DNA from 2 places in the Serratia plymuthica genome. Region 2 is predicted to be linked to the other one. Evidence: riboswitches for the same ligand, from Rfam matches in the RefSeq annotation. Region 2 holds a riboswitch; the other holds the start of a gene.
What was found. Region 2 has a riboswitch for thiamine pyrophosphate ahead of thiC (phosphomethylpyrimidine synthase ThiC). Riboswitches for the same ligand answer to the same signal wherever they lie in the genome.
Positions count from the first base shown of each region.

Region 1: linked by a shared signal. The riboswitch ahead of thiM (hydroxyethylthiazole kinase) and the one ahead of thiC (phosphomethylpyrimidine synthase ThiC) in region 2 are both predicted to bind thiamine pyrophosphate.

Region 1 covers NZ_CP068771.1:4,830,187-4,838,099, reverse strand. Annotated here, with positions in the region: gene srlR (glucitol operon DNA-binding transcriptional repressor SrlR) at 1-267, shown strand, start outside; gene gutQ (arabinose-5-phosphate isomerase GutQ) at 260-1,231, shown strand; gene JK621_RS22450 (inhibitor of vertebrate lysozyme family protein) at 1,274-1,732, opposite strand; gene thiD (bifunctional hydroxymethylpyrimidine kinase/phosphomethylpyrimidine kinase) at 1,819-2,619, opposite strand; gene thiM (hydroxyethylthiazole kinase) at 2,616-3,410, opposite strand; TPP riboswitch at 3,447-3,538, opposite strand; gene cysE (serine O-acetyltransferase) at 3,862-4,632, opposite strand; gene JK621_RS22430 (aminotransferase class V-fold PLP-dependent enzyme) at 4,656-5,873, opposite strand; gene JK621_RS22425 (phenylacetate--CoA ligase family protein) at 5,870-7,150, opposite strand; gene JK621_RS22420 (TauD/TfdA family dioxygenase) at 7,147-7,913, opposite strand, start outside.
Region 2 covers NZ_CP068771.1:3,215,204-3,223,116, reverse strand. Annotated here, with positions in the region: gene JK621_RS15060 (thiazole synthase) at 1-453, opposite strand, end outside; gene thiS (sulfur carrier protein ThiS) at 455-655, opposite strand; gene JK621_RS15050 (HesA/MoeB/ThiF family protein) at 652-1,401, opposite strand; gene thiE (thiamine phosphate synthase) at 1,406-2,044, opposite strand; gene thiC (phosphomethylpyrimidine synthase ThiC) at 2,037-3,980, opposite strand; TPP riboswitch at 4,096-4,219, opposite strand; gene rsd (sigma D regulator) at 4,259-4,762, opposite strand; gene nudC (NAD(+) diphosphatase) at 4,862-5,629, shown strand; gene hemE (uroporphyrinogen decarboxylase) at 5,668-6,732, shown strand; gene nfi (deoxyribonuclease V) at 6,742-7,428, shown strand; gene JK621_RS15015 (YjaG family protein) at 7,477-7,913, shown strand, end outside.

The DNA of each region.
Region 1 (7,913 bases), 1.6 Mb from region 2:
TTTATCGGCGCGGACGGGGTCGATCTCAACGCCGGCGTCACCACCTTCAACGAGGTGCACAACGTCAGCAAGGCGATGTGCGAGGCCGCCAGCCGCATTATCCTGCTGGTGGACTCGTCAAAATTCGGCCGCAAAAGCCCGAACGTGGTGTGCGATTTGAGCGCCGTGGATACGCTGATTACCGATAAAAACATCAATCCGGATTACCTCGCCGCGCTGCAAGCGAAAGGCATCAATATCATTCTGGTAGGAGATTCCGATGAGTAACGCGACTGCCCTGCTGGCTTTTGCCCGCGAAACGCTGGAAATTGAACTGACCGAAGCGCAGCGCCTGCTGGCGCGCCTGGACGACAATTTCGTCCGTGCCTGCGAACTGCTGTTGAACTGCCGGGGCAAGGCGGTGATTTCCGGCATCGGCAAATCCGGCCACATCGGCAAAAAGATTGCCGCCTCGCTGGCCAGCACCGGCACGCCGTCGTTCTTCGTCCATCCTGCGGAGGCGCTGCACGGCGATCTCGGCATGATCGGCGCCGACGACGTGGTGGTGTTTATCTCCTATTCCGGCCGCGCCAAGGAGCTGGATTTGATCCTGCCGCTGCTGGCGGAAAATAACATCCCGGTGATCGCCATTACCGGCGGCAAAGAGTCGCCGCTGGCGCTGGCCGCCGCCTGCGTGCTGGACATCAGCGTCGAACGCGAAGCCTGCCCGATGGGGCTGGCGCCCACCTCCAGCGCGGTCAATACGCTGATGATGGGCGACGCGCTGGCAATGGCATTGATGCGCCAACGCGGGTTCAACGCCGAAGACTTTGCCCGCTCCCATCCGGGCGGCAGCCTGGGCGCACGCCTGTTGAACCGGGTACACCACCTGATGCGCATCGGCGATCGCCTGCCGCAGGTCAGTGAAAACGCCAATGTGATGGAAGCGATGCTGGAACTGAGCCGCACCGGGCTGGGGTTGGTGCCGGTGTGCGATGCGCAGCAAAAAGTGGTGGGGGTGTTTACCGACGGCGACCTGCGCCGCTGGCTGGTAAAAGGCCATAGCCTGCAGGATGCGTTGGGCCCGGCGATTACCCGCCCCGGCTACCGCTTGCCGGAACAGTGGCGCGCCGGAGAAGCGCTGGAAGCACTGCACGAACAGCACATCAGCGCCGCGCCGGTGGTCAATCTGGACGGCGTGCTGGTGGGCGCCATCAACCTGCACGATCTGCATCAGGCCGGTGTTGGCTGAGTGCGTTGCCTCAGGGCGCAGGCAACTGCGCCCCAGGTCGTTTTATTTCCAGTCGGGATTGCTCTCGAACTGCTTTTTCAGCAGCGCCTTCATGTCTTCGTCCGGCTTGCCCAGCCATTGGTATTTGGCGTATTTCTTCGGATGATCAATCGCTTCCGGCTTATTCGGGACCTCAACACGCACGGCCCAGGCCTGGGATTTGTCTTCTTTAAACGCCACGATCAAAAAGTTGTTGGCGCAGTCGTGCGGCTTGCACAGATTGCCCACCAGGTAGTTCTGCCCCTTCCAGCTCAGGCTTTGCGCCGGAGTGGACGTGCCCACCCCTTTGCGCGCCCAGCCCGGCAGGCGAGCCTGCCCCTTCACCATGTTCTGCCAGCCGGTTTGATAACCCGGCTGCTGGATCACGTCCGAGGTGGTAACAATCTGCTGGGCAACGCTGCCCGCACTGAGGCTGAGTAACGCGCCAAAGATGGCGCTGCGAAGTGCGTTTTGTCCTGTCATGGCCTTCTCCCTTGGTTAAACCCGCTCGTACCCGGCGAACGCCGGGCATGGATCCAGTCTGACCACAACGACGGCAAAAAGTTGAATCACCACCACGCGTGAAAATGATGCACCGGCCCGATGCCGTGCCCTACTTCCAACGTATCCGCCTGCTGCAAGGCCTTTTGCAGATAGTCCTTGGCGGCGGCGACCGTGCCGGCCCAGTCTTCATAGCGCGGGCGCAACGCAGCCAATGCGGCGGAGAGCGTGCAGCCGGTGCCGTGCGTATGACGAGTCGCTACGCGCGGTGCGCTGAAGCGCAGTTCCTGCTCGGCGCTGAACAACCAGTCCGGGCTTTCGTTTTCGCTGAGGTGGCCGCCCTTCATCAGCACCGCCTGGCAACCCATGGCCAGCAACGCCCGGCCCTGTTCGCGCATCTGCTGCTCATTTTCCGCCGGAGCGCACGCCAACAGGGCCGCAGCCTCCGGCAGGTTCGGCGTGATGATCGACACCTGCGGCAACAGTTCGCGGCGGATAGACTCTACCGCCTCCGGCGCCAGCAAGGGATCGCCGCTTTTCGCCAGCATCACCGTATCCAGCACCACGAACGGCGGCCGGTAGTGGCGCAGGCGTTCGGCCACCGCCTGCACGATATCTGCGTTGGCCAGCATGCCGATCTTGGCGCTGTCGATGCGCACGTCGCTGAATACCGAATCCAACTGGGCGGCGACAAACGCCGGATCGATGTTATATACCGACTGCACGCCACGGGTATTTTGCGCCACCAGCGCGGTGATCACGGAAGTGCCGTAAGCCCCCAGGGCAGAAAAGGCTTTCAGATCGGCCTGGATGCCGGCGCCGCCGCTCGGATCGGTGCCGGCGATGGTCAAAGCGTTAATCCGTTTCATTGCAGCTCCTCCGCACGCAGTTGATACAGGGCGTCGAGGAACGCCGGGGTAAAGCTGCCCGGCCCGGCAGCCCGGTGCGTGGCCCGTTCGCCGCAAAGCGACATCACCCGGCAAGCGGTCGCGACGTTGTCCAGCCGATCGCCCGGCAGGCTGCAAAATGCCGCCACCACCGCCGAAAGCGCGCAGCCGGTGCCCACCACCCGCGTCATCAGCGCATCGCCACCGGCGACCGCCCAGTCGCGCCGGCCATCGGTGATGTAATCCACCACGCCGGTGACCGCCACCACCGCGCCGCTGAGCTGCGCCAGTTCCCGTGCCGCCGGCAAAGCCGCCAGCGAGTCGTCGGTGCTGTCTACGCCGCGCCCGGCGCTCTGCCGGCCGCTCAGCGCCATAATTTCAGACGCGTTGCCACGGATCGCCGCCGGCTTCTCGCCCAGCAAACGCCGGGCAAAGGCGGTGCGATACGCCAACCCGCCTACCGCCACCGGATCCAGCGTCCAGGGCGTTCCCGCCACATTGGCGGCTTCTACCGCCGCCAGCATGGATTCGGCGCGCGAGGCATTGAGAGTGCCGATGTTGATTAACAGGGCACCCGCCAGTTGGCTGAACTGCGCCGCTTCGGTCGGTTCCACCACCATCGCCGGAGAAGCGCCAAGCGCCAGCAATACGTTAGCCGTCAGCTCCTGCACCACTTCGTTGGTCAGGCAGTGAATCAGCGGGGGCTGTTGTTTGAATTGGGTCAGACAGGCCGCGGCGCGGGCGCCGGGTAAAGCATCAGGTCGAGCGAACATATTCCTCCCAACCGGCGTTCAAGAAGGCGGGTACCGGTTGGGGCACCGAGACTTCCCTACGCTGGCATAATCCAGATCAGGTAATACGGGTAAAATCTCAGCCCCTTGGGGCACCCCGAGTCAGGAGGCCATTATTGGGGTTGCCGCCGGCGAGGTCAATTGCGCTATAGTGTCAAAAAAATAAAAAGGAGATGCCATGCAAACAAGACCCTACCGAGAAGCCGTTCCTGCGCACCCTTTATCCCGTAGAATCATTCTATTAGCCTATACGGTTCCGGATGAAAAAATATAGTACTAAATACTTTTCTGATAACTATGCAACAAAATAAAGCAAAAAAATTGCTAATAAGGCCGTCCATCGAGCGGCCTTATCGGCACTAACGTTTGTAATTACCCTTGCTCGCAATCTTGGTACATAGATGACTCTGTTAGCTATTGGCCGCCATAAACTTTATTGCCCATCTACAATACGAGCAGGAACACCTGCGACGGTTTTACCCTCAAGTACGCATTCTAGAACAACTGATCCCGCAGCTACCTTGGCATTATCCCCAATATTAATGTTACCCAATATTTTGGCGCCAGCACCAATGGTAACGTTATCACCAATTTTAGGATGACGATCCCCCTGTTCTTTTCCCGTACCACCCAATGTTATACTGTGAAATAGTGAAACATTATTTCCAATAACAGCCGTCTCACCAATAACAAGACAATGCGCGTGGTCAAACATAATACCCGAGCCAATTTTTGCCGCAGGATGGATATCAATTGATAAAACTTCAGAAATTCGACTCTGAATAAAAAGCGCTGTTTCTTTTTTTCCCTGGAAATATAACTCATGAGCTACGCGATAGCATTGCAAGGCGATAAACCCCTTAAAAAAAAGCATTATCTGCAGGTATCCGTAGCAAGCAGGATCTCTTTCTCTGAAAGCATGTAGATCAGACAGTGCCTGATTAATAATTTCGGGGTTATTATTATAAATTTCAATGACAATTAAATACCAGTCTCTAAACCGATCTTCATCCTTATTCAGTTTATCTACTACGCACCACGCAAGAGACGCATTAAAATCCGAGTGTACAAGAATAGACTTATACAAAACCTGGTTGATAAGTGGATTTTTTACAAGAGCCTGATGAGCCTCTTGCTTCAGCATATTAAACATATAGGTAGATTCACCTACTTCAAGATATTCATCATTTTTAAAAAAACGCATGTATATGCTCACCTTAAAGTAAATTAAATTGTAGCCAAACCCACGCAGGACGCCAGCTCATCAATAGCAGAAAAAAGCGTTTCTATTTCTGACAGTTCATTGTAAACACCGGCAGAAATACGAATAACTTCACCCTGTGCTTTTTCAGTTACAAAGGGTTGCGCGCAAAGATAGCCACTGCGACACATGATACCCCATGAATCACTCAGCAAACGAGTCAACTCCCCTACGGGGATACTGCTGTCAAACTTCACGGAAAATATCGCATGCCGGTCCTTTGCATCGCGCGGTCCAAGTAACGACAGGAATGGGCGTTCTGCAATAGATTTCAACATCGCCTCTGACAATGCCCTGTCATGAGCACTTCTCAGGCTTTCATCACACTGCAACAAGTAACGCACAGCGGCTCCAGTGCCTAATACAGAAGCGATAGCGGGTGTACCGGCTTCAAGATGGTATGGTGCGCGTCTATTTATCTGCTTTTTCGCATCAACCCAATCGACAGTTCCACCGCCGTATTGCAACGGTTTCAATTTTTCCAGCAAGGCATATTTCCCATATAGAAGACCTACTCCTGTTGGACCATACATTTTATGGGCGGAAAATGCCGCAAAGTCGACATCAAGCTGGTGAAAATCAATGCGCTCATGCGGCAATGACTGAGCTGCGTCCAGGACGATAACAGCGTTAGAGGACGCCCTGATTAACCCCACCATCAGCCCGACAGGATGCACAACCCCCGTGACGTTTGAACAGTGAGTTAATGCCACAACGCTTGGTTTTAGCAGCAATAACTCACGAAAATGGTCCAGATCGAGCCGCCCTTCCGCAGTAGTGCGAATAAAGCGCACATCCGCTGTTTGCCGCCAGGGAAGAATATTTGAATGGTGGGCATCCGCATTGACCAGGACAATATCTTGCTTGCTTAGCTGCAGCCCATGCGCAACGATATTCAGAGAATGCGTAGTATTTCCGGTAAAGACCAATTCATTGGCTTGCGCGCCAATATAGTTAGAAACATCCAACCTTGCATGTTCATAATCATTCGATGCTTCATCGGAAAGTCGATGCTTACCGCGATGTATATTAGCTCCATTAAAGGTATAAAAATCACTGACCGCCTTAATAACCGCGCGAGGCTTTAGAGTAGTGGCGGCATTATCTAGATAAATAATACTATTACCGTCAATCTCTTGCTGCAGGGCTGGGAAATCAGATTTACAGACCGGGGAATGGCTCATGGCTTTACCTCATGAAACTGAGAAACACAGGACTGGAATTTCCCACTACGCTCACAGGGGATATAATCTACCGATAGATATTCAATATCATCGTGGCCAATCAACGTACCGACGACATCCTTTATTCGAGCCAGGGTTAACGCATTAAACTGCTCATTAGCGATAAAGCGGAAGGTAAGTTTCCCTGCCTGGTTTTGCTCCATTTTGTAGAGGTCGATCCCCGGAGCATCGCCCACAGCAACATCCAAATCAGTCGGCGAAATACTCCTATTCCCCACCTGCAGATTCTGCGTTACTCGCCCCTCGATCACCACGCGGGGTAAGGTACTACCGCAGGTACAGGAACCTGCGACGAAGCGATAAAGATCGCCAGTAGCATAGCGAATACGCGGGATGAGTCCATCATCGATAGTTGAAATGATCAATTCTCCAGGCTGGTTCTCCTGCACGTCCTCCCCATTTGCCAGCAGCTCAACGAAATAATCCTGATTGTTAAGATGCAGACTCCCGTGGTGGCATTCAAAGCCCAGATAACCCAACTCTGACATGCCCAGCATGTTGCCCACCGGCACATCGTCACCGAAGAACTGCGTGATTTGCCGCCGCGCCACGTGGGTCAACTGCGTGTAACCGCAGATGATGTGCAATTTGTTACTGCTGCTAATAGTTCTACCCAGCTTCGTGGCCTGACGCGTCAAAAATGCCAGATGCGTGGGGTCCACCACCAGAATATCCGGATTGTAAAGCACGATTTCATCCAGTGCTTGATTGATCATCCGCAGAGGGGTTGCCAACAGATCATGCGCCACCGGCAGGACCAATGTGCCATCTGCTAACGTACGTTCCTCCATTGTACTCAAGCCAATACCGCACTCGACATCTGAACAGTTAGGCGGCGCATAACGGCACAGCTTGAGCTTTTTTCCGGGCAGCCAGAGCGAATTGAACTTCTCATTTACGCTCAGGCTGGTAGCCTGCCGACGCGCCAGATCAAAGGAGAAAATCGCGCTGTTCAACCGCTCGCCCGACGTCCCCGAACTTTGAAAACGCATGACGTGTGGTGAGTTCAGGGTGTAACCCGCCGCCAATACGCCAAACGGATAATTTTTTCGATAATGCATCTTACGCGTGACGGGCAGGCGCTTAAACGCCTGTACAGAGTCAATGGCATCGGGCACGATGCCCGATTCATCGATATGGTTACGGAAAAAACGCGCATGCTGATACGCATATTCAATCTCGCGTTTTACATCCTCAAAATTGCCTGAATCGATCATGTCATTGCCACCATAATGGAACGTGGAGTTTTGAAAGGTCGCCGCCCATGTGACATCACCTCGTTATCAACGATCAGAATGTCCCCCTTTTCCCAGTCGAAGACTAACTCCTCCTGCTGGTAGGTCGCCCGAATGGTGGCCAAATCCGCTGCTGGGATCGGAGTACCGTCACCAAACAACGTGTTACGCGGCAGATCAATTTCAGAAAACTCAAGACGTAATTCCTGCTCCGTCTCCGGAGGGAGGCTACTGACATGAAATAGATGAGCCTGGTTAAACCAGATCCCCTCACCGCTGTGTTTATCGCGTATCGTAGCCTGGCAAACCTGACGCGTACGAAGCCTTCCCTCGCTTAACCACTCAAACTGGATGCCGTTTTCCGTGCAATAGCGCTCAACTTCGCTGACTTCCTCCGTCTGGAAGACATCCTGCCAGCTCAAATCAAGCCCTAGGCCATAGTTACGCACATACATAACGCCATGCCGGTCAAAGCGTTCGATCAGATCTGCCGGTAAGCATTGGTACATTCTTTTACTGTCCGCTAAAGGGGTTTGTCCCTCTTCACCCGGTTTAACCGCGCAGTAGAAAAATAGACGCGTGGGCCAGTTCAGCGTGTAGGACATCTCGTTGTGCTGAGGAATATGCTGATCCGCCGGATATTCGGTTGAGCTGTAAATCCCCGCACTGATGCTTTTCCGTGGCGTTGACCGGTGGGTGTAGTTCAGCAACGTGCCCCGTGTCGCCTCAACCACCTGACGGAAAG
Region 2 (7,913 bases):
GAGCGGCATCACCGCTGCGCAGCCCACCTCTTCCAGCCGTTTGCACAACACCGGATCGGCACCGCAGTAGGGCAACACCACAAAGCCCTCTTTAACCAGCGTTTCCGCTGCTTTCAGCGTTTCAATAGGGTCCGGCAGCAGATATTTCACGTCGGGATGGATTTCCAGTTTTACCCAATGGGTGCCAAGTGCCTCGCGCGCCAGGCGGGCGGCAAACACCGCTTCAGCGGCGGTTTTTGCGCCGGACGTGTTGGGCAGCAGGCGCACGCCCAACTGTTGCAGCGGCGCAAGAATGGCATCATTGCCGCCGCGCAGGTCAACGCGCTTCATCGCCATGGTCACTAACTGCGAGCCGGAGGCTTGCAGCGCTTCCAGCATCAGCGCAGGAGTGGCGAATTTACCGGTGCCGGTAAACAGGCGTGAAGTAAAGGTGGTATCGGCGATTTGCAGCATGTCAGCCTCCGGCAATCGCTTGAAACAGCAGGATGTCATCGCCGTCTTGCACCTGGTGGTTAGCCCAGTCGGCACGCGGGATGATAGTTTGGTTAATAGCCAGAGCGGTACCTGGCTGGTGGCGCCCTAGCTGCTCAAGCAGGGCAGTGACGCTCAGTGGCTGCGCCAGTTCCAGCGGTTGGTCATTCAGCCGGATTTTCATGCTGCGCCTCCGCAGACCGGGCAGGCGCTGGCCTGACTGAGCTGCAACGTACTCCAGCTTTGCTGTTTACCATCGAACAACCGCAACTTGCCGCTGAGCGATGAAGGCATTCCCGCCAGCATTTTTATCGCCTCCAGCGCCTGCAGGGTGCCAATCACACCGACCACCGGGCCGAGTACGCCTGCGGTGCGGCAGTTGCGTTGCGGCTCGGTGTGTTCTGGGTACAGGCAGGCGTAGCAGCCGTGGGCATAAGGCGGTTCAATCACCAGCAATTGGCCGCTGAAGCCCACCGCGCTGCCGCTGATCAGCGGTTTGCCGGCGGCGATACAGGCGGCGTTCACGGCATGGCGGGTTGTCATGTTATCGCTGCAATCCAGGATCAGATCGGCGCGCTCCACGGCGTCCTGCAAGCTTTCCCCTTGTAAACGCTGTTCCAGCGCGATGGATTCCACCTGCGGGTTCAGCGCTTGCAACTGACGCTGCGCCAGAGCGGCTTTGCTTTTGGAAACGTCGCCGCTGCGGTAGAGGATCTGGCGCTGCAGATTGGTGATGTGCAGCCTATCGTCATCTGCCAACAGCAGCGTGCCGACGCCGGCAGCGGCCAGGTAGAGCGCGGCGGGGGATCCTAATCCCCCGAGGCCGACCAGCAAAACCGATGCCTGTTTCAGCTTTTCCTGGCCTTGCGGACCTACGTCCTCCAGCAGCAGCTGGCGGCTGTAGCGCAGAAATTCTTGATCGTTAAGCATCGAGTCACTCCTTGCCTTCGATCAGTTGCAAAAGCTGCGCGGTGGCCGCACGCCAGTCCGGGGCCTTGGTGATGGCGCTAACCACCGCCACGCTGCCGACGCCGCAATCCAGCACCGACGCCACGCGATCGATCCCGATCCCGCCGATCGCCACCGTCGGGTAGTCCGCCAGCCCGGCGACATGGCGTTTCAGCTCAGCCAGACCTTGGGGTTCGGAAGGCATCTCTTTGGTTTGGGTTGGGAAAATGTGTCCCAGCGCGATATAAGAGGGTTTGACTGCGATTGCCCGGGCTAATTCGGCATCGTCATGGGTGGAAACGCCAAGCCGTAATCCTGCCCGATGGATCGCCGCCAGATCGGTGGTATCCAAATCTTCCTGGCCGAGGTGCACGCCATAGGCGCCGTGTTTAATCGCCAGTTGCCAGTAGTCGTTGATGAATAGCCGGGCGTGATAATGCTTGCCGAGGGCTATGGCGGCGGCGATATCGTCCTCGACTTGCTCATCCGGCAAATCCTTGATGCGCAGTTGGATCGTGGTCACGCCCGCTTCCAGCAGGCGGGCAATCCATTCAACGCTGTCTACGACCGGGTAGAGTCCCAGTTTGTGGGGCGTCGCCGGGAAGGGCGTCATGATATCAGTCATTGCTCGTCTCCTCCTGCAGATTGCCGGCGCTGTGATACAGCTCGCTGCCGCGGGCGCGGAACTCGGCGGACATTTTCTCCATGCCGGTCAGCTGCACCTCTATCGGCTTGGCGGCCTCCTGGGCGGCGGCGTAGTCGCGCACCTCTTGCGAGATCTTCATCGAGCAGAACTTCGGTCCGCACATCGAGCAGAAGTGGGCGATCTTGCCGGATTCCTGCGGCAGGGTTTCATCGTGATAGGCTCGGGCAGTGGCGGGATCGAGCGCCAGATTGAACTGATCTTCCCAGCGGAATTCGAAGCGGGCTTTGGACATGGCGTTATCACGGATTTGCGCACCCGGATGCCCTTTGGCCAGGTCGGCGGCGTGGGCGGCAATTTTGTAGGTGATCAGGCCCTGTTTGACGTCCTCTTTATTCGGCAGGCCGAGGTGTTCCTTCGGCGTGACGTAGCACAGCATGGCGCAGCCGAACCAGCCGATCATCGCGGCCCCTATGCCGGAGGTGAAGTGGTCATAACCCGGTGCGATATCGGTAGTCAACGGGCCCAAGGTGTAGAACGGCGCTTCGTGGCAGTGTTCCAGCTCTTCGGTCATGTTGCGGCGGATCATCTGCATCGGCACGTGGCCAGGGCCCTCGATCATCACCTGCACGTCATATTCCCAGGCAATTTTTGTCAGTTCGCCCAGCGTATGCAGCTCGGCGAACTGCGCTTCGTCGTTGGCGTCCTGAATCGAGCCGGGACGCAGGCCGTCACCCAGCGACAGCGATACGTCATAGGCGGCGCAGATTTCACAAATTTCGCGGAAGTGTTGATACAGGAAGTTTTCCTGATGATGCGACAGACACCATTTGGCCATGATCGAACCGCCACGGGAGACGATGCCGGTCAGGCGTTTGGCGGTCATCGGCACATAGCGCAGCAGCACGCCGGCATGGATGGTGAAGTAGTCGACGCCTTGTTCGGCCTGCTCCAGCAGCGTATCGCGGAACATTTCCCAGGTCAGGTTTTCCGCCACGCCGTTCACTTTTTCCAGCGCCTGGTAGATAGGCACCGTGCCGATCGGCACCGGACTATTGCGCAGGATCCACTCACGGGTTTCGTGGATGTAGCGGCCGGTGGACAAATCCATCACGGTGTCTGCGCCCCAGCGGGTGGACCACACCAGCTTCTCCACTTCTTCTTCGATTGACGAAGTCACTGCGGAATTGCCGATATTGGCGTTGACCTTCACCAGGAAGTTACGGCCGATGATCATCGGTTCGGCTTCCGGATGGTTGATATTGGCGGGGATGATGGCACGACCGGCGGCCACTTCCTGGCGAACGAATTCCGGCGTGATGTTTTGCGGCAGGTTGGCGCCCCAGCTTTGGCCGGGATGCTGGTGGCGCAGCACTTCACCGCGGATACGTTCACGGCCCATGTTTTCGCGGATGGCGATGAACTCCATTTCCGGGGTGACGACGCCGGCGCGAGCGTAGTGCAACTGGGTGACGCATTTGCCCGCTTGCGCCTTGCGCGGCTGCGGCAGATGTTCGAAGCGCAGATGATCCAACCCTTCGTCCGCCAGGCGCTGCTGAGTGAACCCGGAACTGACGCCGTTGAGAGCTTCGGTATCGCCACGTTCTTCGATCCAGCCGGCGCGCAGTTTCGCCAGGCCGCGATGCACATCGAGCTCGGATTGCGGATCGCCGTACGGGCCGGCGGTGTCATATACCGGGATAGCTTCGTTCTGCTCGTATTGCGGGTTGTCTTTGTCACCGCCAATCAGCGTCGGGCTGAGCTGGATTTCACGCATCGGAACCCGGACATCGCTGCGCGAGCCTTGCAGATAGATGCGGCGTGAATTGGGAAAGGATACGCCCTGCAAAGTGTCGATGAATTGCTGGGCTTCTTCGCGCTGTTCTTTACGGGCGCGCGGTTTTTTAACGTTAGACATAGCAAATTCCTACCAGTGTGATGAGTTGGGAAAATTGCTTGTCTGGAGCTCGGAGGGAGTAATGATGCTGGCCGGGAAGGCGGAGGTATCCCCGATCGGGAAGCCCTGCCTGTGGCGATAGATTACTCTTGTTCCCTTCGCGGGTATTAACCCGATCAGGTTCCGCGGATCCCGAATTAACGGTCTCAGCCTGGCCAATTTGATGAGCAAATCAGCGCTAGGCACTCCGACAAGATGCCCTCCAGTATAGGAGGGATAATAAAAAAAACTACAAAATTCTAACGCGTCTGATCCAGTGCTTTATCCGGCAGAGGTTGCTGCGAGGCTTCCGTCGCCAGTTGGATCAGCTTATCTTCCAGAGCGAAACGCGCCGCAAGCGTTTCACCGATATCCGACAGCGCCTGGTGGAATTCCATGCACACGTCCTGATCGATATCCACTTCGGTATAGCGATCGTGGAAAGCCATGATCTGCTCGGTATTGACCCAAAGTTTGGGATAGATGTTCACCGATAGCGCCATTTTCGGACTGGGTGCGGCTTCCACTTGTTTGATAATTCTGTCATAGATATGAAAATGCCCGGCAGAGAGGTAATCCACCAAATTATGGCAAAAGTTCTCCAGCGCTTTTTCATTCAGCGGCGTATGCTTTTCTTTGTTCGGTTTGATGCCCACGAGGGTGCAATAGGCGACGAGCAACTGCTTGCGCGCCTGAAGCCATTGATCAACTAATTCATTACTACCACCAACGCGCTGAGTCAGGCTTTCCAAACGGTTGAGCATGTTTGACTCCGTAAGTAATAAAAAGTAACAGTAAGTTATTAAAATGTAACAAGGCCGATTTGTAGAGTGCCAGTGAAGCTGAGGTTGTGCAACAACGATATGGAACTTGCATTAACGGGTAATGAAAATGGCTGGTGGATCGTCAGCCATGAAAGCAAAATTTGGTTACCGCACGGTGAATTGCCGTTCGGTTCGGCGGCGTCGTTTTCCCTGCAGGGGCGAATGGCGCGCACCATTGGTGAGTGGGAAGGGCTGCCGGTGTGGCTGGTGCGTCAGGCGATGCCGCAGGATATGGGCTCGGTGCGCCAACTGCTCGAGCTCGATCGCGGGTTGTTTCAGCTTGCCGGGCGCGGCGTGCAACTGGCCGACTTTTACCGCTCTCATCGCTTCTGCGGTTATTGCGGCCATGAGATGCACCTCAGCCGTACCGAGAGCGCCTGTCTGTGCGGTCACTGTCGGGAGCGTTACTACCCGCAAATTGCACCCTGCGTGATCGTCGCTATTCGGCGCGACGATGAGATCCTGCTGGCGCAGCATGTGCGTCATCGCGGCGGCATTCATACCGTATTGGCCGGTTTTGTCGAGGTCGGTGAAACGCTGGAGCAGGCGGCCGCGCGCGAGGTGATGGAAGAAAGTAATATTGAAATCAAAAACCTGCGCTATGTGACTTCTCAACCCTGGCCGTTCCCGCATTCGCTGATGATGGCCTTTATGGCCGATTACCACCGCGGTGAGATTCGTCACGATCCGAAAGAGCTGCTGAACGCCGGCTGGTACCGTTATGACCAGTTGCCGCTGTTGCCGCCGCCCGGCACAGTGGCGCGCCGCCTGATAGAGGACACCGTAGCCTTATGCCGTGAGCAATAAATCGCTACAATAACGGCAGATGAATAAGGGAGCCCTATATGAATGAGTTGAAGAACGATCGTTACCTGCGCGCGCTGCAACGTATGCCGGTGGATGTGACCCCAGTATGGATGATGCGTCAGGCCGGTCGTTATTTGCCGGAGTACAAGGCTACCCGCGCTCAAGCCGGCGATTTCATGTCGCTGTGCAAGAATGCGGAGTTGGCCTGTGAGGTTACGCTGCAACCGCTGCGCCGCTATGCGCTGGATGCCGCTATCCTGTTCTCCGATATCCTCACCATTCCCGATGCTATGGGGCTGGGCCTGTATTTCGAAGCCGGTGAAGGCCCACGCTTCTCTTCGCCGATCACCAGCCGTGCCGACGTGGACAAACTGCCGGTGTTCGATCCGGAAGTGGAACTGGGCTATGTGATGAACGCGGTACGCACCATTCGTCGCGAACTGAAAGGCGAAGTGCCGCTGATTGGCTTCTCCGGCAGCCCGTGGACGCTGGCGACCTACATGGTGGAAGGAGGCAGCAGCAAGGCCTTTACCAAGCTGAAAAAAATGATGTACGCCGAACCGGCCACGTTGCATTTGCTGCTGGATAAGCTGGCGGACAGCGTCATTTTGTATCTTAACGCCCAGATTAAAGCCGGCGCGCAGTCGGTGATGATATTCGATACCTGGGGCGGTGTGCTGACCGGACGCGACTATCGCGAATTCTCGCTGCACTACATGCACAAGATTGTCGACGGGCTGCTGCGTGAAAACGACGGCCGCCGCGTACCGGTCACGTTATTCACCAAAGGCGGCGGCCAGTGGCTGGAAGCGATGGCGGCGACCGGTTGTGATGCGCTGGGCCTGGACTGGACTACCGATATTGCGGATGCGCGCCGTCGCGTAGGCGACAAAGTGGCGCTGCAGGGGAATATGGATCCGTCCATGCTGTACGCATCGCCTGAACGCATCGGCCAAGAAGTGGAAACCATTCTGGCCGGTTTCGGCCACGGCGAAGGCCACGTGTTCAACCTGGGCCACGGCATTCATCTGGACGTACCGCCAGAAAACGCGGGCGTCTTTGTAGAGGCCGTTCACGCTCAATCGGCGAAATACCATCGCTAAGGACGGAATGTGGTAGATACCCAAGCTCTGCGCGCAGAGCAGTTGCAACGTGCGTCTGAAGTCATTCGCCACGATGACTTTCTGGTCGATACGCCGGCTTTTATCGCCGGCGCTGACGTGGGTTTCGAGCAGGAAGGGGCGGTGACGCGAGCTGCCATCGCCATCCTGCGGTATCCGTCGCTGGAACTGGTTGAATACCAGATTGCCCGTGTGGCTACTACCATGCCCTATATTCCGGGTTTTCTTTCATTCCGTGAATATCCCGCGTTGCTTGCTGCGTGGGAGCAATTGCAACAGAAGCCGGACCTGGTTTTTGTCGACGGTCATGGCATTTCGCATCCGCGCCGCCTGGGCGTCGCCAGCCACTTTGGGTTGTTGGTCAATGTGCCGACCATCGGCGTGGCGAAGAAGCGCCTGTGCGGTAAATTCGCGCCTCTGGATGTCGCCGCCGGTGCGCTGGCGCCGCTGGAGGATAAAGGCGAACAGCTTGGCTGGGTGTGGCGCAGCAAGGTGCGCTGCAACCCATTGTTTATCGCCACCGGCCACCGTGTAAGCGCCGACAGCGCACTGGCCTGGGTACAGCGCTGCATGGCGGGCTACCGTTTACCTGAACCCACGCGCTGGGCCGATGCCATCGCCTCGCGCCGGCCGGCCTTCCAGCGCTGGCTGCAACAGCATCCAGAGGTGCCGCAATGACCGATTTCGGGTACACTGCGGCGCAGATAACGCGTAAGAGAGTGAATAATGCTACGTAACCCGATTCATTTACGTCTGGAAAAGCTTGAAAGCTGGCAACATTTGACCTTTATGGCCAGTTTGTGCGAGCGTATGTATCCGAATTACCAGATGTTCTGCCTGCAGACCGAGTTCGGCGATCCGGCCATTTACCGCCGCATTCTGGATTTGGTGTGGGAAACCCTGGTGGTGAAGGATGCCAAGGTCAACTTTGACAGCCAGCTGGAGAAGTTGGAAGAGGCGATTCCCTCGGCAGAAGATTACGATCTTTACGGCGTTTACCCGGCGATTGACGCCTGTATCGCATTAGGGGAACTGATCCATTCGCGGCTCAGCGGGGAGACGCTGGAGCACGCCATTGCCATTAGCGAAACGTCGATTCGCACCGTGGCGATGCTGGAAATGACTCAGGCCGGTAAAGAAATGACCGACGATGAGTTGAAGGT